2 regions of the Neptuniibacter marinus genome follow, and region 2 is predicted to be linked to the other one. Evidence: predicted binding sites of a transcription regulator. Region 2 holds the regulator's gene; the other holds the start of a gene.
The links. Region 2 encodes FliA, which starts transcription of late flagellar genes. Its sites were predicted from a motif close to CTAAAGTTNNNNNNNNNNCNGCCGATA; they were not measured.

Region 1 (18,714 bases), 1.1 Mb from region 2:
TCAGCCGCATGAACATATCACTATCATCATCCGTCTGACTTGTCGCTGTGCTCGAGGTCTGATTCGTCTGATTGATTTGTTCAAAGACGTTTTGATTTACGCCATCTACAGTACTCATGGCTATTTAGCCTCGCGTCTTAATTTGTTTATTACTGTCCAAGGCTGATGGTTTGTTGCAACATCTGCTTGGCCGTATTTAGAATTTCAGTGTTAATTTGGAAGGAACGAGAAGCCGATATCATATCTGCCATTTCCTCTACCACATTAACATTTGGGTAATAAATAAAACCTTGTTCATCCGCCATTGGATGCTCAGGGCTATACTCTTTGCGCAGCTCTGCTTGGCTTTCAACAATACCTAATACTTGTACACCCTTCCCTGCTGCAACCCCAAACTCATTATCTGCCAGCGGGTCGACCTGCTGCACCGAAAAAACTGGCTTACGTGCACGATAGGTTTCATCAACACTAGAGCTAATACTTTCAGCATTTGCCATGTTACTCGCTGTAGTATTTAAGCGGATCGTTTGCGCATTCATCGCTGATCCTGCAATACCAAAAACATTACTCAAAGACATGACTATTCACCTTTAATCGCTGATTTCAGCCCTGTAATTTTTTTATTCAACAACTGGAAAGATGTCTGATAATCCAGTGCATTCTCAGTGTAACGAGCCATCTCTTGCTGGACTTCAACTGTATTACCGTCAACAGATGCCTGAGAAGGAATACGAAACATCATGTCTGCGGCAAGATCAGGACTTAATAACGTTGTTTGATGCTTAGGAGATGTTACCGTTTGTTTAATTGTCATCTCAGATGCCTGATTTAAGATCTGAGAAAACTCTAAATCTTTGGCTTTAAAATTAGGCGTATCTGCATTAGCAATATTATTAGCCAGCACTTCTGCGCGACGTGCACGATACAATAGTGCATCATCATGTATCCCCAGTGCTGCATCAAAGCTAATTGCCATCAAACGATCTCCTTTATTGACTAGGTCCTACCAAGCAATACATATACCAAAACAAAAAAACCTTTATTTAACAAATATATATAAAAAAACCGACTAATATTCGTTAAACTTACAGGCAAGAAACGGCAATATAAAACCTATTCTTTGCCGCCCGGCAAACAAATAGAGCGGAAAGCGGAAAGCGGAAAGCGGAAAGCGGAAAGCGGAAAGCGGAAAGCGGAAGATAAATAAACCGCAGAAAGATATCTACGGCTTCATAATAGATCGAATATTTATTCAGATTGCTTGATAAATTATTCCAGGCTGGCAATGAATCATCTGATATTTATCAGATAAACCTGACAAAAATTCTGATGCTCCCAAAATCAGATAACCACCAGGTTTTAACACTGAATGCATTTTAGTTAGAATTTCAGTTTTTTTCTCACTGGAGAAATAAATCAACACATTACGACAAAAAATAACATCAAACTGGCCCAGCGCCGAGTACTGGCCTAACAGATTAATGCTTTGAAAACGCACACGCGCTTTAATATCAGGCTTAACAACCCAGCTACCACCGGCAGTCTCACTAAAATGCTGAACTAAGCGATCCTGAGAAAGCCCTCTACCAATCGCTAACATCTCATACTCACCACGTCGAGCTTGGGCTAATACCTGCGTAGATATATCGGTGGCAACAATCTCTTCTGATAACAACTTACCCGGAGTTTTCTTTTTAAACTCATCAAACGTCATGCTGATGGAATATGGTTCTTGTCCGGTAGAACATGCAGCCGACCAGATACGTATTTTTGAACCTGATCCACGACTTAACAGCTCAGGTAAAATACGATCTCTAAGAATATCAAATGGATGTACATCTCTAAACCATAACGTCTCATTCGTCGTCATCGCATCAATAACTTGCTCACGCAATTTCATTGAAGCAGGGCCCTGAAGTTTAGTAATCAGCTCTTTTAAACTAAGACAGTTTTGCTCTTGAACGATTTTGCCCAACCGGCTTTGAACTAGGTATTGCTTATGTTTAGCCAGCAATATACCGCTCGTCTCTTCAAGAAAGCGACTAAATAGTTCGAAATCAGAATCCGTAATAGCAAAACCAGCCCGAGGCGTAATACTCATGAAGAGTAGGCACTCCTATTCAACATGCGCTGCTACTTTGTTTCAACTTGATTAATACGTTTCACAACCGCTGCCGCCAAATCATCAGGGTTAAATTTAGCAAGAAAGCCATCAGCACCAACCTTTTTAACCATTGATACGTTAAAACCACCGGATAGGGATGTATGTAAAACAACATGCATATTTTTCATACGCTCATCATCACGGATCATAGAAGTTAAGGTATAACCGTCCATTTCAGGCATTTCTATATCTGAAATAACCATCAGGAAATGAGTTGTTACATCAACCCCACGATCGGCCAAATCACACAAGAAGTCCCATGCCTGTCGACCATTATTACACGCTGTAACTTTAATCCCTAGACTTTCTAAACTACGCTTCATTTGGTTACGCGCAACCGAAGAGTCATCAGTTATAAGTATCTGATATTCTTTGGCCTTTTCACGAAGCTGATCATCAGCCACCTCTTTACTTACCTCTGTAGCCATAGGGTAAAGGTCAGCAAGAATCTGCTCGACATCTAAGATCTCTATCAGTCGATCTTCGTGCTCAAAAATAGCTGTCAGATAGTTTTCTACACCTATTTCTGTTGGTGGAGCCATAATCTGGTCCCACTGCGTATTCAGAATACGATCTACTTGGCGCACTAAAAATGCCAATGTACGACGATTATACTCAGCGACAATCAGAAAACAGTCACTACGTTGATCTTTAGGTACAGACTCACGCCCAATCGCTTCTGACAGATCCAATACAGGAATTGTCTCACCACGAATATGTGCCATCCCTTTAATCGCAGAAGTCTGTCTAGGGACCTCTGTAAGTTTTGGGCACTGTAAAACTTCTCGTACTTTAAACACATTAATGCCGTACTGCTGATCACTTTCCAAAGCGAACAATAATAGTTCGAGCCTATTCTGGCCCACCATCTGAGTACGTAGGTTTACACTATCTAGGATACCTGACATGATCTAACAATCCCGTAGAGATTAAATCAATTCTATTTTTATATTGCACACAAATACGCCACCCTGAATATTGATGACACAACGTGAATACTTATAATTTAACACGACTTTTCCTACTAACCACTTTTCTTTTGTCACCTTTACAGCTTTTTGCTGCTGGTGAAGCAGAAAAACTTGAGCAGTCGGCTGAACATTACCTATATAAACACTACAGCAACACAGGGACTGGCACACGTGTAGAGATCAAACTTAACCCGATTAGCAGAAAAATCAACCTAAAAAGCTGTTTAAAACCGTATGAATTTCAAACACCAAAGGGAAATGGCAGTCGTATCACCCTAAAAGCGCGCTGCCCATCACCTCTTTGGCAGCTATTCATAACAGCAGAAGTAAAAGAATTTGATATAGCTGTAGTCGCACAATCTAGTTTAGCCCGCGGAACCTATATCAGCATCCAAGATATAAAACTTAAAGAGGTTGAGATAACTTCTTTAAGATCGGCTTATTTTACCAAACTCCAAGATATTCTAGGCTGGACAAGCAAAAGAAGCATTGCCGCCGATACAATAATAACCACATCAATGCTCAAAGTACCTTTAGCTGTATCTAAAGGGGACGCACTTATTATTGAAGCCAAGCTTAATGGCGTAAGTATCCGAACATCAGGTACTGCCCTCGAAAGCGGCACACTAGGGGAACAGATAAAAGTCAGAAATGACCGTTCAGGAGTGATGGTTAAAGCTAAAATAATCCAAGCGGGCTTAGTACAAGTCCCTTAGCCTTAAACCCAAGTAGATTGGCCATAATTCAACTGCTATACTGCATCAATACCACAAGAAAATAATTTAATTTTTTCTTAAAGTTCTATTAAGAGCCGCCGATAAGCTTGTTCAGATACAATATAGAGGACGGATAAATGATTAATGATCTCACGAGCCTGTCATCATCACAGACGGCAAGCACTCGTGCACGGACTAATGAGCAAGGTAACGCTGCCAAAAATGGCAACGGTGCAGTTGCCCAGCAGCCCCCGTCCAATAAAGGTGATACAGTCAATCTCAGCAATGCAGCACAGTTACTGCAGAATGTTGACAAACAACTGTCTGACACACCTGATGTGGACAATGAACGTGTCGAGCGAATCAAACAGGAAATAGAAAGTGGTAGCTATCAGATTAACGCTGAACGCGTAGCTGAAAAGATGCTTAACTTTGATAACCTACTTTAAAGCAATGACATGACTGAGCAACAAATAACAGAACTTAATACCCTGCTAGAGCAGGGTATTTTGCTTTTAGAATCACTCAGCTCTATTTACGACAAAGAGCTTGAAGCTCTGAGCAGCAAAGACATTGATCGCTTGAGTGATACCACTCAGGAAAAAATGGCCCTGCTCAATAGCTTCCATAATTTCACCCTCGAACGCGTAGAACTACTGAAATCTTTCGGTTATAACATCGAAGCGGGTGATTATGGGCTTCCCAGAAATATGGAAGAAGACAGCCCATTTTTATCGCAAGCAGCTGAACACTACGTGCTTATCAAGCAGTATTTGAAAGAATTACAACATAAAAATAAGCGTAACGAGCAAGCGATTCACCGCAGTCAACAAAATGTAACCCAGTTACTAGCCATTGTGCGCGGACAGAAAAAACAGGATCAGCTCTACACTAAAGCAGGCAGCTCTGGGCTTTATAAAGCTCAAAACAGGATAGGCAAAGCCTAAACCATCCTAATACCACGCCTAGCTAGTGACTCTTCATAGAATTAGCGCTAGAATCTCGCAGAATTTCACACCTACTTCAGTCCCAGTAGCTCAGTAGGATAGAGCGGTCCCCTCCTAAGGGACAGGCCAGGGGTTCGAATCCTCTCTGGGACACCATTTCTTCAGCTTTAAGTCCGAAAACATCTTCGGCAGCCGGTTAGCGTATAAGATTTCCCAAAGAACCATTAGGCAACTTACCTATTCCTTGCTCTAAATACTGTTGTAATCGGTGATATTTATCTTTCTCAACGCCATCAGAAACCAATCGGCTCGATAATTTTAAATAACGTTCTACCATTTTTAAGCGCTCTGCACGCTTATCTACGGTGTCTCTCGCCGACTCAAGAAAAAGTTGAGCCAAGTTAAGCAAGGCATTGACGTTAGTCGTGTCATATTCGGTCGCTAGACCAAAGTACTTGAGGGCTTGAGGCATTTTACCTGAGAGGTAATGCTTAACACCTAAGCGATTCACTTTAACACTCATCTCAGGGTCATGTTTTTTACTGACCGCAGGTGTTACACGCTTCGTCTTCTCAGGCTCGATCAGCGGTACAGCATCACCCATTACATTGAGTAGTTCACGTTCTAAGTTTAACGGTGTGGATAGCTCCGAATTAGCTCTCTGAGCATCACGTGTGCATTTACTTGCCGCTTCAGTATCACCAAGTTGGTTATACATCTCACTTTTTAGCAATGACGCTTTTACTTTTAACAGATGATCTTCAGGAAAGGTTTTATAAGCCTGTTCAATTATGCTTTCAAACTCATTATGAAGCCCTATTTCTGCATTACCTTCTGCTGCCGAAAGCTCTATCCGCTTTACATTTGCTAGACGTAAATACGGTTCTGGGGACTTATAACAACTATGCCGACCTAATGCGATCGACTTTTTATAAGCACCTCCAGCGAGGTCGAGTTTTTTTGTTTGGGTAGCTAAACGACCCAATTCCATTTGGCGAGGGATACCCAATGGCGACCTTTGAGTGGCTTCATTTACTGTTTCACAGGCTAATTCAAGATCACCATTTTTCTCATGACTAGAAGCTAAAAGGTCGTAAGCAACAATAAATAAAGGGTATTCACTAATCAGCTCATTTAACAATCGCTGCGCTTCTTCAATATTACCTTGCGCTAGAAGCGCCTGTGCCCAACACAAGCCCGCTTCTTTATCATGGCCTTTCCAATAGAGCTTTTCTGCAATTTTGGCAGCTTCCTGCGATTTACCAAACTGAGTTAATAAACGCGATAAAATTAACTGTGCTTCATCATATTCGGCATCATAACTAGCAAAGTTATTTTTGCAGTAATTTATAGCCGTAGGGTAATCTCCAATCTCAAGCGCATCGTCAATGGGTTTAAAAATGGTTTTACGAAACAAGATGCTATCTAATCGATGCTTAAGCTCATCGATTGAGAAAGGCTTCATAATAAGCTCATCAGGGCGGCTATCAATTGCATGCAAAATAACTTCTTGCGACGAATCGCTGGTCATAAAAACCCAGCACGCACTTGGTTTTATATAACCAAGATAGCGGCACTCTTCAAGAATTTGAATACCGGCAACACTGTCATTTATGTTATGACCGAGCAGAATAACATCGTAGTTATTTTCGGATATTTCGGATAGGACTCGCTCATTAATAGTGATGGCTTTAAGATTCACTACTCCTAAGCTTCTTAGCATATAGAAGATTGTTGCACGCATGTTGCCACTACTTTCAATCAGCAACACTTTTTTGTCAGAATAATCTACTTTGGCCACTCAACCATCCGCGATAAAGTTACATATATGTATGCAGTATAAAAGCGGAGGCCTCAAGACAAAAGCATTTACTGAAAACAAAAAAAGCACCAAGCGTAGGGTGAAACACTTGGTGCCAAGACAGTTCTATGCTGTGTTGACTATCTTATAGGGAGAACAACTAAACGCGCATGACCCAGATCAAGAAAAACCGCTCCCACTGAGCGTAATCTGGGAGTATTGATACAATATGATGAGTTCTTCATCTATAGGTTTCAGGTACACTACATAAAAACATATAAAAATAGATACTTATGACTACAGCATTTATCACACATGATGATTGTGGCTTACATAATATGGGGCCAGAGCATCCAGAAAGCCCTATTCGCCTTGTCGCCATTAAGAAAGTACTGGAAAAAACAGGGCTGATGCAAGAACTTGAACAGATTCAATCCGTTCACGTCCTCCCTGAACAGATCCAATTAGTTCATGCCCATCTCCATCAAAAGCGTTTAGAAATGAAACTTCCTGAACAAGGTGTTATCTATACCGATGAAGATACCGCCCTATGCCCAGACTCATTACATGCAGCAAGCTTAGCAGCCGGATCAGCTATATTAGCCACAAACAGGGTAATTGCAGGCAAAGCTCAAAACGCATTCTGCGCTGTACGTCCGCCTGGGCATCATGCAGAGCATAATAACCCTATGGGGTTCTGCTTTTATAACAATGCGGCAATTGCTGCCATGCATGCCTTACAGCAGCCAGGTATAGAACGCGTGGCGATCTTTGATTTTGACGTCCACCAAGGAAACGGGACCGTTGATATATTTAAAGACAGGCCTGAAGTGCTAGTGTGCTCGACCTTTCAGCACCCTTTCTATCCCAAACGCTATAGCGATATCCAGCGAGACAATATCATAAACTGCCCTATGGAAGCCCATAGTGATGGCATGGTGTTCCGCAAATTGGTTGAATCAAGATGGTTACCTGCGATACAAGCACATAAGCCCGATATGATCATCATCTCTGCAGGCTTTGATGCCCATCATGAAGACCCAATGGCAGATATAAAACTAAATGAAGAGGACTATCGCTGGGTCACTCAGTTTTTGATGGATGCGGCAAAGACATATAGTAAGAATCGCATAGTGTCTATTTTAGAGGGCGGTTATAACCCAATATCGCTCGCCTTTAGCGTACAAGCTCATATCGAAGTTCTTTCGGGACATTAACACCAAGATCAACAAAAAAAGGCTGCCAAGTGGCAGCCTTTTTAATGACTTACTTTTATCGTCTTGAAATAAGCTTAACTTACAAACTTAATCATTACACCCGCAGCCACTGCAGATCCAATTACACCCGCTACGTTTGGCCCCATAGCATGCATCAGAAGGAAGTTTTGAGGGTTCGACTCAAGACCGATCTTATTTGATACACGTGCTGCCATAGGTACAGCTGATACACCAGCTGATCCAATCAGAGGATTAATAGCGTTACCACCTGCCATTTTGTTCATGATCTTAGCCATGATAACACCACAGGCAGTACCAATACCAAACGCCACAATACCCAAAGACAGAATACCAAGCGTCTGGAAATCGAGGAACTTATCTGCAGACAATTTAGAACCAACAGATAAGCCCAAGAAGATAGTAACAATGTTAATAAGTGCATTTTGTGCAGTATCACTTAAACGATCAACAACACCACACTCTCGCATTAAATTACCAAAGCAGAACATACCCAATAATGGAGCAGCATCAGGCAGTAACAAGGCAACAAGTACAAGTAGTAAGATTGGGAAAAGAATCTTCTCAGTCTTGCTCACATGACGTAGCTGATGCATTGCGATCTTACGTTCAGCTTCTGTAGTTAAAGCTTTCATGATAGGCGGCTGAATCAGGGGAACGAGCGCCATGTAAGAGTAAGCAGCTACCGCAATTGCACCAAGTAAATGAGGAGCAAGCAAGCTCGTCACATAGATTGCTGTTGGTCCATCAGCACCGCCAATGATACCTATAGCAGCGGCTTCCTGAATGTTAAAGTCCATAACACCCAGCGTTGTTAGGCCAACAGCCCCTAATACAGTCGCAAAGATACCAAATTGCGCAGCAGCACCTAAGAACAGTGTTTTAGGGTTAGCCAACAAGGGACCAAAATCAGTCATCGCCCCTACGCCCATAAAGATCAGCAATGGTGCGGCACCCGAAGCAATAGCAACCGTATAGAAGTTATACAACATTCCGTTGTTATAACCGCTATCTTGAGCCGCATAAACTGCAGCCGTATGCTCAGCAGCTGATGCACCATGGTAAGCATGAAGAATCTCATGAGGGTCTGTACTAGCTATATTGAGCGCACCTGCAAGCGAGTTCAACACTTCAGGTACAGCAAAATGCACTGCGTTTTCAACTGCAGAATAAGCAAGTCCCGCTTCAGGGATATTTGCCATAATGCCGCCAAAGCCAATAGGCACTAGCAATAAAGGTTCAAAGTTCTTTCGAATGGCTAGAAACAATAGCAACAAGCCAACCAAAATCATGATGAACTGGCCGCCCGTGATATTATAAATACCTGAGGCTGTAAACAGTTGGGTTAACTTTTCCATCTAGAATACCTTACGCCAGTGTCAGCAAAGAATCGCCAACCTGAACAGCGTCACCTTCGCTCACATCAACAGACACAACAGTACCTGCGCGTGCTGCACGTACTTCCGTTTCCATTTTCATCGCTTCTAGGATAACAAGTACATCACCCTCTTGAACCGCCTGTCCTGCAGACACTTCAACCTTCCAAATGTTACCCGCTAGCGGTGCAGGAATATCTTCACCTTCGCCGGCAGGAGCAGCAGCTGGCGCAGCAGATGCGGGTGCTACAGCTGAGATATCTCCGCCTTCAGCCACTTGTACAACGTAGTTCTGACCGTTAACAGTGATTGTGTAAACTTCTGATCCAGATTTCTTAGGTGCAGACATCGCTAGTGCGTCCTCTAATGTTGGTGCAGGTTCAAATGCATCAGGATTATTACGATTCTCAAGGAATTTAAGGCCAATCTGTGGGAATAACGCATAGGTTAGAACATCGTCAATCTCGTTCTCACCAGTCGTTAGGTTGATGCCTTTTTCAGTTGCTAGATTTTTCAACTCAGCAACAAGCTTATCCATTTCTGGCTCAAGTAGATCAGCAGGACGGCAAGTTATCTCTTCGCCGCCATCTAAAACACGCGTCTGAAGTTCTACATTGTATGATGAAGGAGCTGCACCATACTCACCTTTAAGGATACCTTGAACTTCTTTAGAGATAGTTTTGTAACGCTCGCCCATAAGGACGTTAATCACCGCTTGCGTACCTACGATTTGAGACGTAGGTGTTACCAACGGGATCCAGCCTAGATCTTCACGTACTCGTGGAATCTCTGCCAACACATCGTCAAACTTATCAGCAGCGCCTTGCTCTTTCAGCTGGCCTTCCATGTTAGTCAACATGCCACCAGGTACTTGAGCAACAAGGATACGAGAATCGGTTCCACGTAGAGAACCTTCAAATTTAGCGTATTTTTTACGCACATCACGGAAGTAAGCTGCTATCTCTTCAAGTTGTAGCAGATCAAGGCCTGTATCGCGATCTGTACCGGCTAAGGCAGCAACTACAGACTCTGTAGCCGTATGACCATAAGTCATCGACATAGAAGAGATGGCTGTATCAACACGGTCAATACCCGCTTCTACTGCCTTCAGGATTGTCATATCTGACAATCCTGATGTAGCGTGCGCATGTAGCTGAACTTCTAGATCCGTTTGCGCCTTAAGACGGGAAACCAGATCAAATGCATCATAAGGCGTCAAGATACCTGACATATCTTTGATCGCAATAGAGTCGGCACCTTTATCTTCTAACGTTTTTGCATATTCAACCCACATATCTGTGGTATGAACAGGGCTTTTTGTGAAAGAGATTGTGCCTTGAGCATGCTTACCAGTTGCCTTAACAGCTTTAATCGCTGTTTCAAGGTTGCGTGGATCGTTCATCGCATCAAAGATACGGAACACATCAACACCATTGGTTGCAGCACGCTCAACGAATTTGTTTACAACATCATCGGCGTAATGACGATAACCGAGCAGGTTCTGTCCACGCAGAAGCATCTGCTGTTTAGTATTTGGCATTGCCTGCTTAAGCAGACGGATACGTTCCCACGGATCTTCTCCGATAAAACGAATACATGAGTCAAATGTTGCGCCGCCCCAGCTTTCTAGGGACCAAAAGCCTACTTTATCCAGCTTTTCCGCGATCGGCAGCATATCTTCAACTCGCATACGCGTAGCAAAAAGTGACTGATGTGCGTCACGTAAAACTACGTCGGTAATACCAAGTGGTTTCTTAGCGTCGGTCATGGGTAATGGCCTTCTGTCGATTAATGCAGATTATTCTTTATTTATCCGTTCTTTGTTTATGAACGGTATTTATGAACAGCAGCTGTCATTACAGCTATCAACTCATCATTACTAGCCGTAGCAGCTGTTGGTGCAGCTTTTTTTGCTTTCGGCTTAGCAGGTGTTTCTGGGAAATACTTGCTAACTACTTTTGACATTCCCGAAGTTGTGAATACCAACAAAGTTAGAAATACAAATACGAATCCCATACCAAAGGCCATTAATTCTAGGCCTTCTGATAGCAGATTTTCCATCTTATGGATGCTCCTGTACTTATCGAAACCCATTCGCTTAGTAAGCGACTTTTGATCCGTTTATAAATTATAAACGTTCACTAGCGAATGCACTGGTTGCAAATGGACCACAATTAAACCCGAAAAGTCTATTTCTGGCAATAAATTGAGATCAAAATTCATCTAATTAACGGCATAATACCCAAAAACATAGGCACACTGCCGCTTAAACTAAAAAACAGCCCTATTTTTCGGCTACACCTGGGCGGTACACTTTTACGTTACTGAAACCCCGCTCTTGCATTTGGTGGGCATGCATCTGGCTCATCACACCTTTCTCACAGTATAGTAGATAATCTTTGTCTTCAGAAAAGCCATCTGCCGCGGTGGATAGAGCAAAAAAGGGTACCAACTGAATTTCACATCCCGGAATATTCAAGGGTTTCTTTTCCTGCTCATGGGGCGCACGAATATCAACGACAACTTGATTGGCACCGACGTTGGTTAAGGCCTCAACTTCCGCATGAATATTTACGTCTTCAACAATCTCGTCGATACTGATAACCTGGCGGCGCTCCAAGGCCCTTTCTAGCACTTCGTAGTCAAAATCTGACTCTTCCTTCTCGACGCGGTCTTTCTTAGCGCACGTCGTCGGACGATCAGAGATAACTCCGCAGTATTCAGGCATATTTTTAGCAAAATCATAAACACCGATTTCACGCGTTATATCGATAATATCTTGCTTATCCATTGTTATCAGCGGCCTTACCACGAGCTTCTCTGTCGCAGCATCAATAATCGCCAAATTAGGTAACGTTTGACTAGAGACTTGAGCAATACTTTCGCCTGTCACTAAAGCATCTATCCCCATACGATCGGAGACCTGCTCGCTAGCCCTCATCATCATGCGCTTAAGAACAACACCCATATGTGAATGATGAACGGACTGAAGAATTTCACCTATAACTTCATCAAACGGGATGGTAATAAACTTAACCCGCGCAGAGGAGCCATATCGCTGCCATAAATACAGGGCAACTTGTTTCACACCAATCTCATGTGCATGCCCACCTAAGTTGAAGAAAAGAAAATGGGTTTTACAGCCACGTCGCATGGACATGTAGCTGGCAACAATGGAATCAAATCCACCTGAAATTAAAGACAAGGTCGCTTCTTGTGTACCGAGCGGAAAACCGCCAAGACCTTTGTAAGTATTCGTAACCACATGCAGCTTGTCATTACGAATTTCTAAATCCACATAAAGATCAGGCTTATGTACATCCACTCCAAGGGCTTCTGAGTGCTGATTAAGCCCACCCCCTACATAACGTTCAACATCAATAGAACGAAACTCGTGTTTGCCTGAGCGCTTCACACGTACCTTAAACGTTTTGCCCCTCAACTCATCTGCATAAATAGCATGAGCTTTTTCGTATATATCGTGAAAATCACCCAATGGATACTCTGTCACTTCCACAAAACTATGAATACCCGGCGTACGTTGCATAAGATCAACGACTTGCGCCACGATCTCGGCACTAGCCCCCTCACACACAACATCGAGCTTATCCCAGTGACCGCGCACTTTAATCTGCTCGTCAACACGACGCATCATATTCTGCAGATTACTCTGTAATCGCTGAATCAAACGTTTGCGTACCGGACGGCTTTTAATAGTAATTTCTGGAAATAAACGAATAGAGAACTTCATAGCGGGGAGCTCAACAATATAAAGGAATATGAATGGTTATTATAAAACGAAGGGATATACATATACAGCTTAGGTTTAGATGGCGCGCCCGAGAGGATTCGAACCTCTGACCGCCTGGTTCGTAGCCAGGTACTCTATCCAGCTGAGCTACGGGCGCATATCTGAAATATTTTTTTGAAGTGGCGCGCCCGAGAGGATTCGAACCTCTGACCGCCTGGTTCGTAGCCAGGTACTCTATCCAGCTGAGCTACGGGCGCATTCCAAAAAGTAAGACCGTTGTATTTGATTGGCGCGCCCGAGAGGATTCGAACCTCTGACCGCCTGGTTCGTAGCCAGGTACTCTATCCAGCTGAGCTACGGGCGCTTAATCAAATGGCGGTGAGCTAGGGATTCGAACCCTAGATAAGATTTCTCCTATACGCCCTTAGCAGGGGCGCGCCTTCAGCCACTCGGCCAGCTCACCAACAACGGCGCGTAATATACCTAACTGATTTTAAAAAGGAAAGAAAAGATTTGAAATTTATTACTGATTTCCCTCTTCTTCCTTCTCACGCTGGATACGCTGATAGATTTCTTCCCGGTGAACAGACACATCTTTAGGCGCATTTACACCTATACGAACCTGATTACCCTTCACACCAAGGACTGTAACAGTGACTTCGTCACCAACCATTAAAGTTTCGCCTACACGACGAGTAAGAATTAACATACTTTAGAATCTCCTTTGTACATCCAAGGCCAGCTTGCTCAACAAAACAACCTGCACACCGGTATTCATCCAATACCCTACCAATACGCTGCCCATATAATAACGCTAACCTAACTATAGACTAGCTTCCCACTATAAGTGCTATTTTTCACTTACAGAGTTGTTCGCATCTAGCTCAAAAACAGAGTGCAAAGCACGTACTGCCAGCTCTAGATACTTTTCAGCAATAACAACAGAAACCTTAATTTCAGAGGTAGATATCATCTGAATATTAATATTCTCTTCTGCCAAAGCATCAAACATTTTACTTGCCACTCCCGCATGAGAGCGCATACCAACGCCCACAATAGAAACTTTGGCAATTTTGTTATCTCCCACCACCTCACGGGCCCCAAGCGCCTCTGAGGCCTTCTCAAGCACGCTACGCGCAACATCGTAATCATTGCGATGTACAGTGAAAGTAAAATCCGTTGTGTTATCCGCAGCAACATTCTGCACGATCACATCAACTTCTATATTTGCACGACTAACTGGACCTAATATTTTGGAAGCCACACCTGGTATATCAGGTACTCCCATAACCGTTAGTTTTGCTTCATCACGATTAAACGCAATACCTGAAATAATTGGTTTTTCCACAGTTGACTCATCCTCTATGGTAATCAACGTACCCGGCCCATCTTGAAAACTATGCAGCACTCTCAAGGGAACCTTATATTTTCCAGCAAACTCAACCGCGCGAATCTGCAGCACCTTTGAACCAAGGCTGGCCATTTCTAGCATCTCCTCAAAGGTGATCACATCTAAGCGTTGCGCCCCACTAACAACTCTAGGATCAGTAGTGTATACGCCATCAACGTCAGTATAGATCTGACATTCGTCAGCCTTTAATGCCGCAGCTAATGCGACACCCGTCGTATCAGAACCTCCACGACCTAAAGTCGTGATATTGCCGTCAACATCAACACCTTGGAAACCGGCAACAACAATAACACGCCCCTCAGCCAAATCAGCTTGCATAGATGAGACTTCTATATCCTCTATCCGCGCTTTCATATGGGAAGAGTCAGTTAAAATTTTAACCTGACTACCCGTATAAGAACGCGCAGGAACACCTCTTTTCTCTAGCGCCATACAGAGTAGAGCTATAGTTACCTGCTCACCTGTAGAGAGCAGCACATCCATCTCACGAGGACTTGGTGTTTGCGGCTGTATCTCTTTAGCTAAGCCGATAAGACGATTAGTCTCACCACTCATCGCAGACACAACAACAACGATGTCATGCCCCTGCTGCTTGAAGCCTTGCACTTTTTCAGCCACAGCTTCAATCCGCTCAACACTACCTACGGATGTACCACCGTATTTTTGTACATACAGCGCCATAATTAATACCCTACGAGCAGATTAAACCGCTGCCTTAACAAGATCTTCTACTGAACCAAGCGCAGCAGACAATGCATCTAAATCCGTACCACCACCCTGCGCAAAATCAGGACGACCACCGCCTTTACCACCAATTTTACCCGTCAGGTCTTTGATGATATCGCCCGCTTTAATTTGACTTGTCAGTTCCTTAGTAACACCGGCTGCTAAAGCGATCTTGCCATCCTGCACAGTAGCTAATACGACCACGCCACTACCTAACTTGTTTTTCAACTGATCAATCGTGTCACGTAGTGCTTTGGCTTCTACACCTTCTAATTGAGCCGCAAGCACCTTAACGCCGCTAACCTCTATTGCAGAGCCAAGAAGATCTGAGCCCGCCGCTGAAGCCAACTTAGTTTTCAATTGCTCCAGCTCTTTTTCTAACTGACGATTTCGCTCAGACAATCCTTTAACTTTATCAATAACAGATTCGCGCGAACCTTTAACTAACGCTGAAACAGTAGACAAAGTTAAATCTGTTTCGTTCAACCAGTTAAGAGCGCCTAAACCTGTGACTGCTTCAATACGTCTAACGCCTGCAGCTACACCGCTTTCAGATACAATTTTTAATAAACCTATATCACCAGTACGCTTAGCATGAGTACCACCACAAAGCTCGATGGAGAAGTCCCCCCCCATAGTTAGGACTCTAACGGTCTCATCGTATTTTTCACCGAACAATGCCGCTGCGCCTTTCTCTTTAGCTGCATCTATTCCCATGATTTCAGTAACAACTTCTGAATTCTGGCGAATCTGCTCATTAACAAGACGCTCAACTTCACTTATCTGCTCAGCCGTCATCGCTTCAAAATGAGAAAAATCGAAGCGTAAACGCTCTTCATCATTAAGAGAGCCTTTTTGCTGCACGTGCCCCCCCAATACAGTGGAAAGTGCCGCATGCAATAGATGGGTAGCTGAATGATTCAAGGCAATCGCTTGACGGCGTACCGCGTCTACTTCAGGTAAAATATGATCACCTACAGTCAATGAACCTGAGGTTAATACACCATGATGGAGGTGATTTTTACCCTCTTTAGTGCAGTCAGCCACATCAAAACGAGCAGTATTTGACGTTAAAACGCCGCTATCGCCTACTTGACCACCCGATTCAGCGTAGAACGGTGTTTTATCTAGTACAACAATAGCCTGCTGACCTTCAGCAAGCTGCTGCACTTCACTTCCGTCAGAGAATAACGCTACAACCGTGGCTGTATCATTCAATCGTTCATAGCCAGTAAAGTCAGTCGAACCGTCAAGACGGATCGCATCGTTATAATCTACTGAGAACTTTCCAGCTGCACGCGCACGTTCACGCTGGGCTTCCATTGCCCGCTCAAAACCTGCTTCATCAACACTTAGCTCATGTTCACGTGCAACATCGGCAGTTAAGTCAAATGGGAAACCATAAGTGTCGTATAACTTAAAGATCGTTTCTCCTGGAATTTCTGAGCCATCTAACTGCTCAATCGCTTCCTGTAGTATACGCATACCGTGATCTAACGTCTTCGCAAACTGCTCTTCCTCTTTTAGAAGAACGCGCTCCACTTGAGATTGCTTCTCTTTTAATTCTGGATAGGCTTCGCCCATTTCCTTAACAAGCGCTGTCACTAATTGATTAAAGAAAGGACCACTTGCCCCCAACTTATTGCCGTGACGAACAGCGCGACGGATAATACGTCGCAATACATAACCGGCACCTTCGTTAGAAGGCAAAACACCATCAACAATAAGAAACGAACAAGAACGAATATGATCGGCAATTACACGTAATGATTTATTATCAAGATCACTCACGCCTACAGCCTCTGCCGTTGACTTAAGTAAGCTCTGAAACAAATCAATCTCATAGTTTGAATGGACACCCTGCATGATTGCCGCTATACGTTCTAAACCCATCCCCGTATCTACGGATGGCTTAGGTAACGGCGTCATTTCACCGTCAGCACTGCGGTTGTATTGCATAAATACAACGTTCCAGATTTCGATGTAACGATCACCATCTTCTTCAGGGCTGCCTGGAGGCCCCCCCCAAACATCTTCACCATGATCAAAAAAGATCTCAGTACAAGGACCGCAAGGGCCGGTATCGCCCATAGACCAAAAATTATCTTCATCCAATTTAGAAAAACGCTCAGGATCAACACCGATCTCATTTTTCCAAATTTTCTCAGCTTCAGCATCTGAATGATGAACCGTGACCCATAATCGCTCTTTTGGCAGCCCCATCACTTCAGTGAGAAAGCTCCAAGCAAACTGAATAGCATCACGCTTAAAATAGTCACCAAAGCTAAAATTACCCAACATCTCAAAAAATGTATGATGTCGAGCGGTATAGCCTACATTCTCTAAGTCATTATGCTTCCCGCCGGCTCGTACACAACGCTGAGAACTGGTAGCACGAGAATAGCTTCGTTTGTCGCTACCGAGGAAAACATCCTTAAACTGAACCATGCCCGCATTGGTAAACATCAATGTAGGATCATTGGCAGGAATGAGGGAGCTACTCGCTACAACCTCATGGCCTTGCTTATTAAAATAATCTAAAAAAGCTTGGCGAATTTCAGCACTTGTCATGTATTTCATTAGATGAACCGTATGCGTGTCCGTTCCAGTAAACCTGCCAAATGACCGTCTAATAGCCACGACAGAAAAAAGTAACCACAAATATGGGCGCCATAGTATATATCCTGTACTGAAATTGTTCGAATATTTTTGAATTAATGACCATTAATAGGACGATTAATGGGGATCTATAACCTACATACCTAATTTATGCGTTAATTTGTATTTTTTAACACTTCATTTTCAGCATATTGAATTTCATCAAATGAGAAACCACGTTGACTCATAAAACGAACTCTTCTTGCACGCTCCTTATAATCCAAGGGCTTAGACGATATTGCATATTTGCGCCCATATAACTCAAACGCTAGCTCAAACCAATCAACTTCACTCGCCTCTAAGACCTCCTCGATAAGCGCTTCATCAACACCCTTACGCTTAAGATCAAAACGAATACGCATCAGACCATGCCCTTGAGACACCCTCATACGTATAAAGCTTTCAACAAATCTCAAATCTGATTGATAACCCGCCAATTCCAAGTCATTCAATACAGATTCAACGTCTATATCACCCGATATTAACAACAGCTTCTTTCGCAGTTCACCTTTAGAGTATTCACGCCGCGCGAGTAGAACTATCGCTCTATTCCATACATCTTTTTTAGTAATTTCTCTATCCATGACATTGCCTTTAGCAAGCTCTAGGCATTGAAACAAAAAAGACCTCCATCACTAAGTGAGGGAGGCCTTAATCTTAACCTAGTCTATTATTAAATAAGATCAAGATTCTCAGAAGAATCACTCTCTTCCTTTTCTGCAGGAGCAGCTGCCAATAAACGTTTACGTAATTCAGTTTCAATTTCATTAGCGATTTCACGATTTTCTTCTAAAAACTTCGCAGCATTAGCCTTACCTTGACCAATTTTATCGCCATTATATGCGTACCATGCACCAGACTTATCAACAAGCTTCTCTTTAACGCCGAGATCAATTACCTCACCCATATGGTAGATACCCCTACCATACATAATTTGAAACTCAGCCTGACGGAAAGG
Region 2 (14,250 bases):
ATCGGGACGTCGTCTATGACTCCAGAGGTTGTACTTAGTATATTTGGTGAGGCTTTTTGGCTAATTGTTCTTTTAGTCTCGGTGATTATTGTGCCGAGTTTGATTGTTGGTTTAATTGTTTCCACTTTTCAGGCTGCTACACAAATTAACGAGCAGACCTTGAGTTTTCTTCCTCGCTTATTGATGACGATTCTTGTCATTATGTGGGCGGGGCCTTGGATCCTGAATACCTTGATGGAGCATTTTTCAGGATTGATCAAAAATATTCCATATCTTATAGGTTAGCCCTTTGTTCGAGCTTAGTGTTCTACAGGTTGAACAGTGGATCTCTGCTTTCCTTATGCCCTTTTTTCGTATCGCATCATTTTTTATGGCTGTGCCTTTGCTGGGTAGTCAGTTAATTAATGCCCGCGTTCGGTTAATGCTTGCTCTGGCTGTCTCTATTGTTGTTGCGCCTTTGTTGCCGGATATGCCTCCACTTGATAGCTTGAGTGTTAACACCTACCTTGTTATCGGTCAGCAGATTTTAGTTGGTGCAATGCTGGGATTTCTGTTTCAGGTTTTTTACCAGGTTTTTGTGCTGGGCGGGCAGATTATCGCTATGCAGATGGGTTTAGGTTTCGCATCTATGACGGATCCCTCTAACGGTATATCTGTGGTTATGTTGGGGCAATTTTACCTAACGTTGATTATGATGATATTTATATCGCTCAATGGTCATTTGGTGATGATTGAGATTATTGTGCGAAGCTTTGATGTTGTACCGGTTAGCCTTTCAGCTTTAGATCGTGATGCTTATTGGAGGGTCGCTATGGCGGGTAGCTGGATGTTTTCTGCTGCAATGCTTATGGCGCTCCCGGCAGTAACTGCATTATTAGTGGTTAATATGGCGTTTGGTATTATGTCTAGGGCTGCACCTCAGTTGAATATCTTGGCGGTTGGCTTCCCTTTTACTATGGTGTTGGGGTTATTTATTAACTGGGTGAATTTGGGAGGGTTTCTTGATCAATATATGAGAATCTCTAGTTTTGTATTAGATTATATTGAGCAACTGTTTATTTAAGGGTGTTTAATGGCAGAAGATTCTGGTCAAGAGAAAACCGAAGACCCCACCCCCAAGCGAATACGTGAAGCCCGAGAAAAAGGCGATGTTCCGCGATCTAAGGAACTTGCGACAACCTTGGTTTTGATGGCCGCTGTTTTCTCAGTCATTATTTTTGGCTCTCAACTTGCTGAGCATATGCTTGGTATGATGGAGAGTAATTTTGTGCTTGATAGACAGGCTGTTTTTGATCCGAATAAAATGCTCGCCCACTTTGATCTGTCGGTATGGGATGCATTGCTGGGTTTAGCCGGTGTCTTCTTCTCTCTTCTTATCGCCTCTATTGTTGGCCCTATCGCTTTAGGCGGGTGGAACTTTAGTGCTGATTCTATTGCGCCAAAAGGTAGTCGCATTGACCCGTTGGCGGGTATTAAGCGCATGTTTTCCCTGAAGTCTTTAGTCGAGTTGTTCAAAGCTATAGCGAAATTCTCTTTGGTGGGTGGGTTTGCCATTCTTATTCTGTGGAATATAAGGGGAGATCTTTTGGCTTTGGCTACGTTCGAGCCTAGGCCGGCAATAGACTCTGCCTTAGAGATCATTATCTGGGTCTTTATGGCATTGAGCGCGGTGTTGATCTTGGTGGCTATGGTTGATGTGCCTTATCAGCTCTATGAATACACAGAAAAAATGAAAATGACCCTTCAAGAAGTTAAAGATGAGTTAAAAAATACGGAAGGTAAGCCTGAAGTTAAAGGGCGTATTCGGCAGTTGCAGCGTGAAATAGCGCAAAGGCAGATGATGAGTGCTGTGCCTGAGGCTGATGTTGTCATTACCAACCCGACCCACTATGCCGTCGCTCTTAAATATGAAGGCGATGATCGTAATGCGCCGATTATGGTGGCTAAAGGCGTAGATTTTGTTGCTCTCAAAATCAGGGAGATAGCTGAAGCCAATGATGTACCTATACTCTCTGCTCCGCCCTTGGCGCGTGCTATTTATAACTCTACTGAAATTAATGATGAGATCCCTTCTGGGCTATATATGGCTGTGGCTCAAGTGCTGGCTTATGTGTTTCAGCTTAAGCGTTTTAAAAGTCGACAAGCTGAGCGACCTACAGAGGTTAAGGTAGATGAGTTGCCTATTCCTGATGAGTTTAAAGATGATCTATAAATGGCTCGAAAATTGCATTTTCTTGCCATTGTGTGATTGTTCGTCAAAAAAACAGCGTATTTTTTGTTTGTCTGTGTAAGTATGTGCTGTGTTGGTCGAATGATACTTTTAAATGATGTTTTTTTGACGGTTTGGGGTTTGGGTGGATAAAGCGGTAATTCTCGATAATGTTCGCGGATTAAGTAAAGGCAATATAGGTGTGCCTTTGCTGCTGCTTGTTATCTTGGCGATGGTGACACTGCCCGTTCCGCCTTTTTTGTTAGATGTATTGTTTACGTTTAATATTGCTCTTTCTATTGTTGTTCTGCTGGTTTGTGTCTACTCCGATCGCCCCCTCGATTTTGCTATTTTTCCGACCATTATTCTGATTGCAACATTGATGCGCCTCTCTTTGAATGTCGCGTCAACCCGTGTGGTTCTCTTGGCTGGCCATGAGGGTGGTGATGCTGCCGGTAAGGTCATCGAAGCCTTTGGTGAGGTAGTTGTTGGCGGTAACTATGTGGTTGGTTTTGTTGTCTTCCTTATTCTGATTATTATTAACTTTGTTGTAGTGACTAAAGGTGCGGGGCGTATATCAGAAGTAAGTGCGAGATTTACATTGGATGCGATGCCCGGCAAGCAGATGGCGATCGATGCTGATTTGAATGCAGGTCTTATAGGTCAAGAGGAAGCGCGCGCACGTCGTCAAGATGTGACCCAAGAAGCAGATTTTTACGGATCAATGGATGGTGCCTCAAAGTTTGTTCGAGGCGATGCTGTTGCGGGTATTTTGATTCTAGTGATCAACTTGCTGGGCGGTTTGGGTATAGGGATGCTTCAGCATGACCTTGATTTTGAAACGGCTATGCGTTTCTATTCACTGCTGACCATTGGTGATGGCTTGGTTGCACAGATCCCGTCACTGTTATTGTCTACTGCGGCAGCGATCATGGTAACTCGACAAAATGTTTCCCATGATATGGGTAAACAGGTTATCTCGCAGATGTTTGCTTCGCCTAAGGCACTTGCAGTTTCTGCGGGGATTATGACCATTATGGGGATAATCCCCGGTATGCCCCATGTGGCGTTTTTGTCACTGGCTGCAGCTTCAGGCGGGGGAGCATGGTGGGTTATACAGCAAGAGAAAAAGAAAGCTTTAGCGGAAGCGCAGCAGGTAAAAGAACAAGCAGAGTTACCGCAAGAGGATGAGGCAGAGAAGAAAGACCTTGATTGGGATGATGTGATGCCTGTGGATATGATCGGCCTTGAGGTGGGATACCGTTTAATTCCTATGGTCGATAAGATGCAGGGAGGTCAGTTATTAAGCCGAATCAAGGGTGTTCGTAAAAAGCTATCGCAAGATCTTGGTTTTTTAGTCCCGTCGGTCCATATTCGAGATAATCTTGATCTTTTGCCCGGTGCGTATCGCATTACCTTAATGGGTGTTGTAGTGGGGGAATCTGAAGTTTATCCAGATAGAGAACTTGCGATAAACCCCGGTCAGGTCTTTGGTAAGTTGCAGGGGGTTGAAGTAAAAGATCCTGCTTTTGGTCTCGACGCGATCTGGATTGAACAGTCACAAAAAGAGCAGGCGCAATCTCTAGGTTACACGGTAGTTGATGCATCCACGGTCGTAGCTACACATTTAAATCAATTGCTTCAAGTGCATGCGCATGAGTTGTTGGGGCATGAAGAGGTGCAACAGCTGCTGGATATGTTGACCAAAACCTCACCTAAGTTAGTGGAAGAATTGGTCCCAGGAAAGCTCTCTTTCAGTGTGTTGCTGAAGGTATTGCAGAACTTGCTAATGGAACAGGTCCCTTTAAAAGATTTTCGAACGATTGCGGAATCTCTTGCTGATGCCGTGAGCCGTACTCAAGATCCCCTCGGATTAACAGCGGCAGTCCGAATCTCCTTAGCTCGTTTAATTGTTCAGAATATTAATGGTTCAGAACCTGAGCTGCCTGTTATTACTTTGGCTCCACAGCTGGAGCAACTATTGTTGAATTCTGTGCAGCAGGGGCAAGATAACGGTTTAGTTTTGGAGCCGGGTATGGCGGAGCGATTACAAACGTCTTTGTCTGAAACAGCTACACAGCAAGAGATGATGGGGCGTCCTTCAGTGCTATTGGTCGCAGCGCCTGTTCGACCGTTAATGTCCAAGTTTGTTCGTTATGGCGAGCATCAGATCCATGTGCTCTCCTATCAGGAAATTCCTGAAAATAAAAAGGTCACTATCGTTGCAACGGTGGGAGGTGAAGTTAATGGTTAAGTATATTTTAGCTGAGCCTTATTTGGCCGATAAGGAATTGATATGAAAGTAAAACGTTACTTCGCACCAGATATGCGCCAGGCCATGCGTAGGGTCCGGGATGAAATAGGTCCTGATGCCGTCATTGTATCGAACCATCGCGTTGCGGGTGGTGTTGAGGTTGTTGCTGCCCATGAAAATGATTATGAGGCGGCACAACACGAGTTTTCTCGTAAGAAGAAAGTAGAGCAAAAACGGCAAAGCCAAATTGACGTCTTAACTCATGGTCAAAAAGGGGATCTGGCAAGTGAATTGCAAAAGGCCCGAATGCAGATCGCTGAAGCTGAGATGGGGAGTGGTCAAAATTATGACACATCTGGCAAAGTTAACCGGCAGCTTGATAATGATGATGATGAGCTGCGCGCAATCTTAGCCTCACTTAAAGAGAGGCAGAAGAAGAAAGCGGATGCCGCTCACCGAAACTTCATGACAGGTTCGGTGCTTGATGATGCTGATCTTGGTCTTGATCTGCGTGAAGAACTATCAATCCCTCAGCCTGAAGAGGAGAGGGGAGGTAGCTTAATTAGATCAATGCAGAATGAAATTGAGCAGCTCAAAAATCTATTAAGTCAGCAGGCTTTATCAGGATCAAATGTTAATTCTGGTTTTTCAAAACCCCCATTACAGCGAAAGTTGGAAATGTTAGGTGTTAGTGAAAAATTATCAGCCCATCTTTTAGGTTCAATGGAGGTGGGGCTGCCGCCTAATAAAGCATGGAAAAATGCGTTGTCTCGCTTATCGGATTCTATTCCTGTACTAGGCGAGGATTTTATTGAACGTGGTGGTATGGTTGCATTTGTAGGGCCTACAGGTGTAGGTAAAACAACCACTATAGGTAAGCTAGCGGCGCGCTATGTATTGAAATATGGCAGTTCTAGCTTAGCCTTAGTGACAACTGATACCTTCCGTATAGCAGCCCATGAACAGTTGCGTACATTTGGGCGTATCTTGGATGTCCCCGTCAGGGTCGTTGATGCAGCAAATAGCTTAGATGATGTTCTACACTCTCTTAAGAATAAACGCCTCGTGCTGATTGATACGGCGGGATTGAATGCGCAAGAGCCGCATAGCGAGGCGCAGCTGGAAATGCTTGAAAGTGTCACTTTGCGATTAAAAAAACTATTAGTCGTTTCTTGTAGTAGTCAGCGCCGAGTCGTTGAACAAGCTTTTAATGTTTATAAAAACCTTGGGTTGAATGGTTGTGTCTTAAGCAAAATGGATGAGTCAGGTAGTTTGGGCGAGGCGATCTCGCTAATTGTGGAAAAACGCTTACCCGTGACTTATGTCACTGATGGGCAGCGAATACCTGATGATATCGATATTGCTCAAAAACATGAGCTTGTAAGTAGGGCTGTGATTACGGCGCAAAGAGCAATTGAAGCTGAAAAAAATGCGGTCGCGTTAGACTCAGCGTATAAAATGGGTTAGTGGTGAAATAATGATTGATCAACATAAGCCCGTTAAAGTAATTGCTGTGACAGGTGGGAAAGGCGGGGTTGGTAAAACAAATGTCTCTGTGAACTTAGCTATGGCGTTAAGCGACATGGGACATCGTACAGTGCTAATGGATGCCGACTTGGGCTTGGCTAATGTTGATGTGTTGCTTGGTTTGCGCCCGAAAAAAAATATTGCAGATGTTTTAAGTGGTGAGTGTGGGCTAAAAGAGGTCATGCTGGATGTCTGTGAAAATTTAAAAATTGTACCCGCTTGCTCCGGTACGCAGGAGATGACAGCGCTTTCCCCTCATGAGCATGCGGAGCTAATCCATGCTTTTAATGAGGTTTCTGATGATATTGATGCGTTAATCATTGACACCGCGGCAGGTATTTCGGATTCTGTGGTTAGTTTTGTGAAAGCTGCTCAGGAAGTGCTAGTTGTTGTATGTGATGAGCCTACGTCGATTACAGATGCTTACGCTTTAATTAAACTGTTAAATCGGGATTATAAAATGACGCGCTTTCGTGTCCTTGCCAATATGGTAAGAACGGACAATGAAGGTAGAAATATGTTTGGTAAGTTATTAACGGTTACTGATCGGTTTCTTGACGTCACGCTTCAATATGTGGGTTCAATCCCTTATGATGAAAATGTTCGTAAAGCGGTGCAACGCCAAGTCGCTGTTTTAAAAGCTTTTCCAAAGAGCAAAGTATCCTTGGCATATCGTCAATTAGCGAATAAAGTAAATGGGTGGCCAGTTCAAGCTGTGCCCCGAGGTCATTTAGAGTTTTTTGTTGAGCGGCTTGTACAAGGAGCTCGCCCATCGGATTGATAAAGAGGCAGTATGTACAACCAGCTGCAATTACAATCGAGTGATGAGTTAATTCAGCAGTATGCGCCGCTAGTTAAACGTATCGCCCATCACTTACTGGCTCGATTGCCAGCCACAGTGTTGCTCGATGACTTAATTCAAGCGGGTATGATTGGCCTGCTTGAAGCGGCTAAGCGATACGATGCTGCAAAAGGTGCTAGCTTTGAAACTTATGCAGGGATCCGCATTCGTGGCTCTATTATTGATGAGGTGCGCCGAGGAGATTGGACTCCGCGGTCAGTACACCGAAATAGTCGGCGAGTGACTGAGGCAATTCAGCAGATAGAATCGCGGACAGGCCGAGATGCTAGTGATGCTTCAGTAGCAAAAGAGTTGGGGATCTCTGTGGATGAATACCACAATTTGTTAAAAGATACTCTTGATAGTCGTTTGTTTAGCTTTGAAGAGATGATTAATCCTCAGCACGAAGGGCCAGGAGAGACATTTGCTAATGATGATCCCGGGCCAAATCAGCATTTTGAGCGAGAATCGTTTTTAAAAGCACTAAGTGGCGCTATAAGTAATTTGCCGGAACGGGAAAAATTAGTATTAGCGCTCTATTATGATGAAGAGCTTAATTTAAAAGAGATTGGTCAGGTTTTAGGGGTTAGTGAATCTAGGGTAAGCCAGATTCATAGTCAGGCAGCATTAAGATTGCGATCGCGATTAAGTGAATGGCAATAATAAGTTGCTAAGGCTCAACGTAATTGCGGTAATTTAGTGTAGACTCACTGGGTTGTGCAGAGTTAATTGGAGGCTGGTCTTGAATAAAGACATGAAGATTCTTGTAGTGGATGATTTCTCCACAATGAGACGAATTATAAAAAATTTACTACGTGACTTGGGCATGACAAATGTTCTTGAAGCGGATGATGGGCAGACTGCTTTGCCAATTCTGAAACAAGGCGGTATTGATTTCTTAGTGACTGACTGGAATATGCCAGGAATGACAGGGATCGATCTCTTGAAAGAGGTTCGTTCTGATCCTAACTTGGCCGCAATGCCAGTATTAATGGTTACTGCTGAAGCTAAAAAAGAGCAAATCATTGCTGCCGCTCAGGCTGGGGTGAATGGTTATGTTGTTAAACCGTTTACTGCTGCGGTACTTAAAGCAAAGATTGATAAAATCTTTGAGCGCCTGAGTTAAATAATAAAAGGTCAGTTTTAAATGATTTCAGAAACAGGCAATGGCTTAAGTCACTTTGAAATGGAATTGCAGTTGAAGGCGCAGGAACTTGTTTCTGTTCTCAACGAAGGTAAATTACCTGATGCGATGGAGATTATTCGCGAACTTCATGAGTTTCGTCACCAAACGTTTTTTAGTGAAGTAGGGCATTTGACACGTGGACTTCATGAAGCAATTAAATCGTTTTCAAGTGAACTTGGGCGTAGCCTAGAAATTGATGGCACTGCTCAGCCTGATACTGATGCAGCTGATCACTTGAACTATGTTATCGAAGTGACTGAAAAAAATGCCCACGAGACCATGGACCGAGTTGATAAAGCGCTTGTTCTGGTTGATAAATTAGATAAGCAAAGCGAGCGGTTTAAAGACTTATTGTTATTAGTTGGGCAGTTGGAAAAAGAGCATAAATCGCTTAATGGCGTTTACGATAGAACCTGTGCAGTCAAAGAAGAATCAGAACAAACAATCAGCACATTACGTGAAGAATTAACGGATATTGTTGTCTCTCAGAGTTACCAAGATATTACTGGCCAGTTGATTAGACGTGTGATCAATCTCGTCACTAATGTTGAAAGCCATCTTGTTGCATTGATGGGAATGGCGGCACAGGTGGAAAAAATATCGGGCGTCGACATGTCCACAGAGTCTGAAAATGAACAGACTAATAATAAGAATCCTATTCAGGCTGAAGGACCACAAATCAAGAAAGATAGCGCTGATGTAGTCAGTGATCAAGATGAAGTTGATGATTTGTTATCCAGTCTGGGTTTTTAAGAGGAGCGCCATATGAGTTTGGAAGTGGATCAGGAAATTCTTGAAGATTTTCTTGTTGAGGCAGGAGAGATCCTTGAGCAATTATCCGAACAGTTAGTCGATCTGGAACAACGTCCTGACGATAGTGATCTGCTCAATGCTATTTTCCGAGGTTTTCATACAGTTAAAGGCGGTGCTGGTTTTTTGCAATTAGAGCCTATGGTTGATTGCTGCCACAATGCTGAAAATCTGTTTGATATGCTGCGTAATGGCGATATTAAAGTTACCTCGGAACTCATGGATGTAGTGCTCCAAGCTTTAGATAGTGTCAATGTTATGTTTGAAGCTGTGCGCAATGGAGAGGAGCTCGAACCAGCCAATCCACAACTGATCCAAGCGTTGGTCGCCTTTACTAAGGGTGAAGCTCCTAAACCTGCTGCCGCTAAAACTGTCCCAACTCCAGACCCTGTTCCTGCACAGACATCTAGTGCGCCTAATACACAGGATCCTACAATTGATGAATTTGATATGCTGCTGGATGATCTTGGTGACTTGCCCGAGGTCGCTGCGGAAGTTAATGAAGCGCCTGTAGATGATAGCCTTATTACCGATGATGAATTTGATGCCTTGTTGGATGAATTGCATGGTCCAGGTAAAGGACCTGATGCAGCGGTAGCTACTAAAGAGCCGCCAGCTGTTGATGATTCTGCCGATCCAGAGCTAATTACAGACGATGAATTTGAAGCTTTATTAGATGAGCTACAAGCACAAGGTAAAGGCGCTTTTGTGGAAGCGCCTATTGTTGAAACAGTACATGAACCCGTCCCTGCTCCAGCGCCAGCCGCTGTTGTAACACCCGCCCCTGTTGCTGCTGTAGCGCCTACTCCAACGCCAGTGGCTGAGAAGAAAGATAACGCCGTTTCCGCCGTTGTTAAAGCGGATCATCCACAAGCCAAGCCACAGCCAGAAAGTAATGTACGTGTAGATACGCGCTTACTTGATAAAATTATGAATATGGTGGGTGAGCTAGTACTAGTTAGGAATCGGTTGGTCCGTTTAGGTGTTACCCGCGAAGATGAAGAGATGGCAAAAGCTCTCGGCACTTTAGATATGGTAACCGCTGATCTACAAATGTCGGTGATGAAAACGCGAATGCAGCCGGTGAAAAAAGTATTTGGCCGTTTTCCGCGTTTAATTCGAGATTTATCTCGAAATTTAAAGAAAGAGATTCGCCTTGAACTACGGGGTGAAGAGACAGATTTAGATAAAAATTTGGTTGAAGCTTTGGCAGATCCGCTTATTCACTTAGTACGTAATGCGGTTGACCATGGTATCGAAACGCCTGATATTAGGGAGGCTGCGGGTAAAGAGCGTGAAGGTCATGTACTTTTGTCTGCAGAGCAGGAAGGCGATCACATTCTGCTAACAATACAGGATGATGGTGCCGGAATGGATGCAGAAAAGCTACGAGAGCTCGCTATTGAGCGCGGTATGATGGATGCTGAAGCTGCTCGCAGACTGACTGAGCAAGAATGTTTTAACTTGATTTTTGCGGCAGGCTTCTCAACTAAGAAAGAGATTTCTGATGTGTCTGGCCGTGGTGTCGGCATGGATGTAGTTAAAACTAAGATTACCCAGCTGAATGGTACATTGAGTATTGATTCAGTGATCGGTCAAGGTTCACGTATAGCGATTCAGGTTCCTTTAACATTAGCTATTATGCCAACCTTAATGGTTATTTTGGAGGAGCAAGCCTTTGCTCTGCCTCTTGTAAATGTAAATGAAATATTCAATCTAGATTTAACAAAAACAAACGTAGTTGATGGACAGCAAGTAATTATCGTGCGTGATCAAGCGTTACCGCTTTTCCATCTAAAACGTTGGTTGATCGATGGTCTGCACAGTGCAGAGCTTCCTGAGCAAGGACATGTGGTTATTGTAACTGTAGGTACGCAACGAGTGGGTTTTATTGTCGATCAGCTGGTTGGTCAAGAAGAGGTAGTGATAAAACCATTAGGTACTATTCTACATGGCACTCCTGGACTTTCTGGTGCGACAATTACTGGCGATGGGCGGATTGCACTGATTATTGATATTCCCAACTTGCTTAAACATTACGCTTCTTAATAATTTCGATAGGAGCGTGATTTATGCCAGTTAAGGTGCTGATTGTTGATGATTCGGGCTTTTTTAGACATCGTATCAGCGATCTGCTTTCTGGGGATAGCCGGATAGAGGTTGTAGGCACCGCAAAAAATGGTAAAGAGGCTATAGAGCAAGCTAAGAGCTTGCGCCCTAACCTTATTACTATGGATGTTGAAATGCCGCAAATGAATGGTATTGAAGCCGTTCGAATCATAATGCGTGAATGCCCTACAAATATATTGATGCTATCATCATTAACATCTGAGGGGGCTCGAGTAACTATACAAGCGCTTGAAGCTGGAGCACTTGATTACCTTTCTAAGGATATGCGTGCATGGATGGCGCATTCCGATTCTTTAGAAAAGCAACTACGAGACAAGGTTGTAGAGCTAGGGCGCTCTCGGCATGCAGGCTTGCGGAGCCGTTTTTCTGATCCAAGTGCTAGCTCATCTAGAGTGTTTAAGTCCGAGCCGCTATTAGCATCCAAGTCACCTAGATCACCAACCTCCAGTAATCGCTTTTCATCTAATAGTGCTCAATCTGGACTGACAAAAGAGCCCGCGAAGACAGCCTCTCGTCTATCTCAAAGCTCTCATGGTAAAAAGGTCGTGCCTGATTGTAGAGTCGTTGTTATAGGCTCATCTACTGGAGGACCCGCTGCGCTACAGCAAATTTTGACACAGATTCCGGCTAACTTTCCCCATCCTATTTTACTGGTTCAGCATATGCCGAAAGCGTTTACATCAGTGTTTGCTACGCGCTTAGATCAACAGTGTGCTATTGCAGTAAAAGAAGCGGAAGATGGTGATTTGCTGAAGCCGGGTAGAGCGCTGCTTGCACCAGGCGGGTGTCAAATGATTATTGATCCGCGCGGTACTGATAAAATTAAGATCATGCTTGGTGATGATAGACTGACCTATAAGCCAAGTGTGGATGTTACTTATGCGTCTGTAGCAAAGAGCTTTGGTAAAAAAGTGTTAGCAATCATATTAACAGGCATGGGGGCAGATGGTTGTGATGGCGCAAGAATGTTAAAGCAACAGGGGGCAACAATTTGGGCTCAAAACAAAGAGAGTTGCACTATCTATGGAATGCCTCAGGCGGTTGTTAATGCGGGACTGGCAGATGCTGTTCTTGATCTAACCGAACTAGTTTCTATTCTCAGTAGTAAAAGGTCTTAATCTATGGACTTAACTGCAATACTTGGTGTTTTAATCGCTCTAGCTGCGGTACTTGGGGGTAATCTTCTTGAGGGAGGGCAGTTACAGGAATTATTGAACGTGCCAGCGGCAGTGATTGTTGTCGGGGGTACGTTAGCTGCAGCCATTATCCAGTCACCTAGTCAAGATGTTGCCAGAGCATTCAGGCTTGTCGGTTGGGCGTTTGGGCGTAACAAACAAGATCTAAGTCAGAATGTTGATAAAATTGTTAACTGGTGTGTTATTGCTAGACGAAAAGGTTTGTTAGCTTTAGAGACTGAAGCCGATAAAGAAAAAGATTCTTTTATAAAAGTAGGTTTGCTTTTGCTTGCTGATGGTAAAGGCCCCGACATTCTCCGTAGTACCTTAGAGGTTGAACTTGTCACTTTAGAACAACGAGATCTTCAGGGGGTAAAAGTGATTGAAAGCATGGGCGGGTATGCACCGACATTAGGTATTATTGGCGCTGTGTTGGGGTTGATTCATGTGATGAGTAACCTCTCAGATCCAGCTGCGTTAGGCGCCGGTATAGCTACTGCGTTTGTTGCTACAATATACGGTATTGGTATTGCGAACTTATTTTTGATCCCTGTTGCCAATAAAATTAAAAGTTTGGTGTTAATGCGTTACCAGCATCAAGAGATGATTTTGGATGGGTTGATGTCTATAGCAGAAGGGCAGAACCCAAAGGCAATTCAACAGCGTTTACAAGGGTATTTAGGTTAGATGCCTCGTCGACAAAAAATAGACAGCGGCCCAAGAAATGACCGATGGGTTATTTCTTATGCGGACTTTATTACCCTGCTGTTTGCTTTTTTTGTTGTTATGTACGCTATCTCTTCAGTCAATGAAGAAAAGTATAAACACTTAACAGAAGCGCTTTCTGGTGTGTTTGTTGGTCTGAATCAGGGTGAAGAGGCCAATAAAACCACGCCCGAAGGGAGTAGTAATAGTGGATTTGGTGTTTTTACGGGTGGAAAAACAGATGTGGATGCGCCTGAGGTAACGATTTCAGTACCGGATCAAAAAGAAACGAATGCTTTAAAGGCTTTACAAGAGGAGATGGAAGTCGATTTCTCCTCATTGGTCGACGATGGACAGATTAAAATTACAGGTAATGATCTTTGGCTTTCAATTGAATTGAGGTCAAATTACTTATTTCCCTCTGGTGGCGCATTACCTAATGCTGCAGCAGATGAATTACTAGATAAGATAGCGAAAATACTAAAGGGCAGGGAAAATCCTATCCATGTGGAAGGATTTACGGATAACCAAAAAATATCTACAGACGCATTTCCGTCAAATTGGGAACTCTCTGCTGCACGTGCAGCCGCTGTCGTCCGGTTGCTTGCGTATTTTGGTGTAGAACCTGAACGTATGGCCGCTGTAGGTTATGGTGAATTTCAGCCGGCTTACAGCAACAGAACAGCGGAAGGGCAAAGATTAAATCGCCGAGTGCTGATTGTTGTATCTCGAGATGAAAAAGTGCGGAGAACAGTCTCTTCATTTGGTAGTCAGCAAGTAAGTGCTGATGCTGTATCAACTGTTTTCGCTAATCCAGATAAAAAAGAGCTCCCAGTTATCGAGCAAATTGAAACCGGTGATGGCGAGGTCTTGTTCCGACGAGCAGAGCCTGATTCTTCACAGCAGGAAGAAAGATAAATGCATGTATGGTCTGTAGCCAATCAAAAAGGTGGGGTCGGTAAAACGACGACGGTTGTGACAGTAGCTGGGCTACTGGCCGAGGTCGGTTATCGCGTTTTATTAGTTGATCTAGACCCCCATGGTTCTTTAACAAGTTATTTCGGCTATGACCCAGATGAGTTGGAGCATAGTGTTTATGATCTGTTTGCGACCAAGAATAAAATTAATCGTGAAGGGGTTAAGCGTTTATTGTTGAAAAGTAGCCATGAGCGTATTGATCTGATTCCTGCGTCCACTGCTATGGCGACTTTAGAAAGGAAAGCAATAGGCGAGCAAGGTATGGGGCTGCAGGTGGCAAAAGCGTTGGCTCAAGTTCGTGATAGTTATGATTATGTACTGATTGATAGCCCACCTGTTTTAGGTGTATTGATGGTTAATGCTTTGGCTGCCTGTCAGCATTTATTAGTTCCCGTGCAGACAGAATTTTTAGCGTTAAAAGGCTTAGAACGTATG

Region 1: a site for FliA is predicted at 3,929-3,955, ahead of flgM (flagellar biosynthesis anti-sigma factor FlgM). Genes of this name have one in related genera too.

What each region holds. Positions count from the first base shown of each region.
Region 1 is NZ_OZ245004.1:3,315,898-3,334,611, forward strand. Features, by position in the region: gene ACOQOE_RS15640 (flagellar hook assembly protein FlgD) at 1-118, opposite strand, end outside; gene flgC (flagellar basal body rod protein FlgC) at 150-578, opposite strand; gene flgB (flagellar basal body rod protein FlgB) at 581-976, opposite strand; gene ACOQOE_RS15655 (CheR family methyltransferase) at 1,253-2,101, opposite strand; gene ACOQOE_RS15660 (chemotaxis protein CheV) at 2,134-3,072, opposite strand; gene flgA (flagellar basal body P-ring formation chaperone FlgA) at 3,156-3,851, shown strand; gene flgM (flagellar biosynthesis anti-sigma factor FlgM) at 3,989-4,300, shown strand; gene ACOQOE_RS15675 (flagella synthesis protein FlgN) at 4,310-4,798, shown strand; tRNA gene ACOQOE_RS15680 (tRNA-Arg) at 4,878-4,954, shown strand; gene ACOQOE_RS15685 (tetratricopeptide repeat protein) at 4,995-6,599, opposite strand; gene ACOQOE_RS15690 (histone deacetylase family protein) at 6,893-7,816, shown strand; gene ACOQOE_RS15695 (sodium ion-translocating decarboxylase subunit beta) at 7,891-9,192, opposite strand; gene oadA (sodium-extruding oxaloacetate decarboxylase subunit alpha) at 9,203-10,978, opposite strand; gene ACOQOE_RS15705 (OadG family protein) at 11,035-11,271, opposite strand; gene thiI (tRNA uracil 4-sulfurtransferase ThiI) at 11,495-12,961, opposite strand; tRNA gene ACOQOE_RS15715 (tRNA-Arg) at 13,042-13,118, opposite strand; tRNA gene ACOQOE_RS15720 (tRNA-Arg) at 13,142-13,218, opposite strand; tRNA gene ACOQOE_RS15725 (tRNA-Arg) at 13,249-13,325, opposite strand; tRNA gene ACOQOE_RS15730 (tRNA-Ser) at 13,335-13,424, opposite strand; gene csrA (carbon storage regulator CsrA) at 13,485-13,670, opposite strand; gene ACOQOE_RS15740 (aspartate kinase) at 13,812-15,053, opposite strand; gene alaS (alanine--tRNA ligase) at 15,075-17,669, opposite strand; gene ACOQOE_RS15750 (regulatory protein RecX) at 17,873-18,340, opposite strand; gene recA (recombinase RecA) at 18,430-18,714, opposite strand, start outside.
Region 2 is NZ_OZ245004.1:693,539-707,788, forward strand. Features, by position in the region: gene fliQ (flagellar biosynthesis protein FliQ) at 16-285, shown strand; gene fliR (flagellar biosynthetic protein FliR) at 290-1,063, shown strand; gene flhB (flagellar biosynthesis protein FlhB) at 1,073-2,212, shown strand; gene flhA (flagellar biosynthesis protein FlhA) at 2,355-4,463, shown strand; gene flhF (flagellar biosynthesis protein FlhF) at 4,506-5,930, shown strand; gene ACOQOE_RS03260 (MinD/ParA family protein) at 5,944-6,771, shown strand; gene ACOQOE_RS03265 (RNA polymerase sigma factor FliA) at 6,784-7,494, shown strand; gene ACOQOE_RS03270 (chemotaxis response regulator CheY) at 7,586-7,957, shown strand; gene ACOQOE_RS03275 (protein phosphatase CheZ) at 7,979-8,770, shown strand; gene ACOQOE_RS03280 (chemotaxis protein CheA) at 8,783-10,876, shown strand; gene ACOQOE_RS03285 (protein-glutamate methylesterase/protein-glutamine glutaminase) at 10,900-12,075, shown strand; gene ACOQOE_RS03290 (flagellar motor protein) at 12,079-12,819, shown strand; gene motD (flagellar motor protein MotD) at 12,820-13,755, shown strand; gene ACOQOE_RS03300 (ParA family protein) at 13,756-14,250, shown strand, end outside.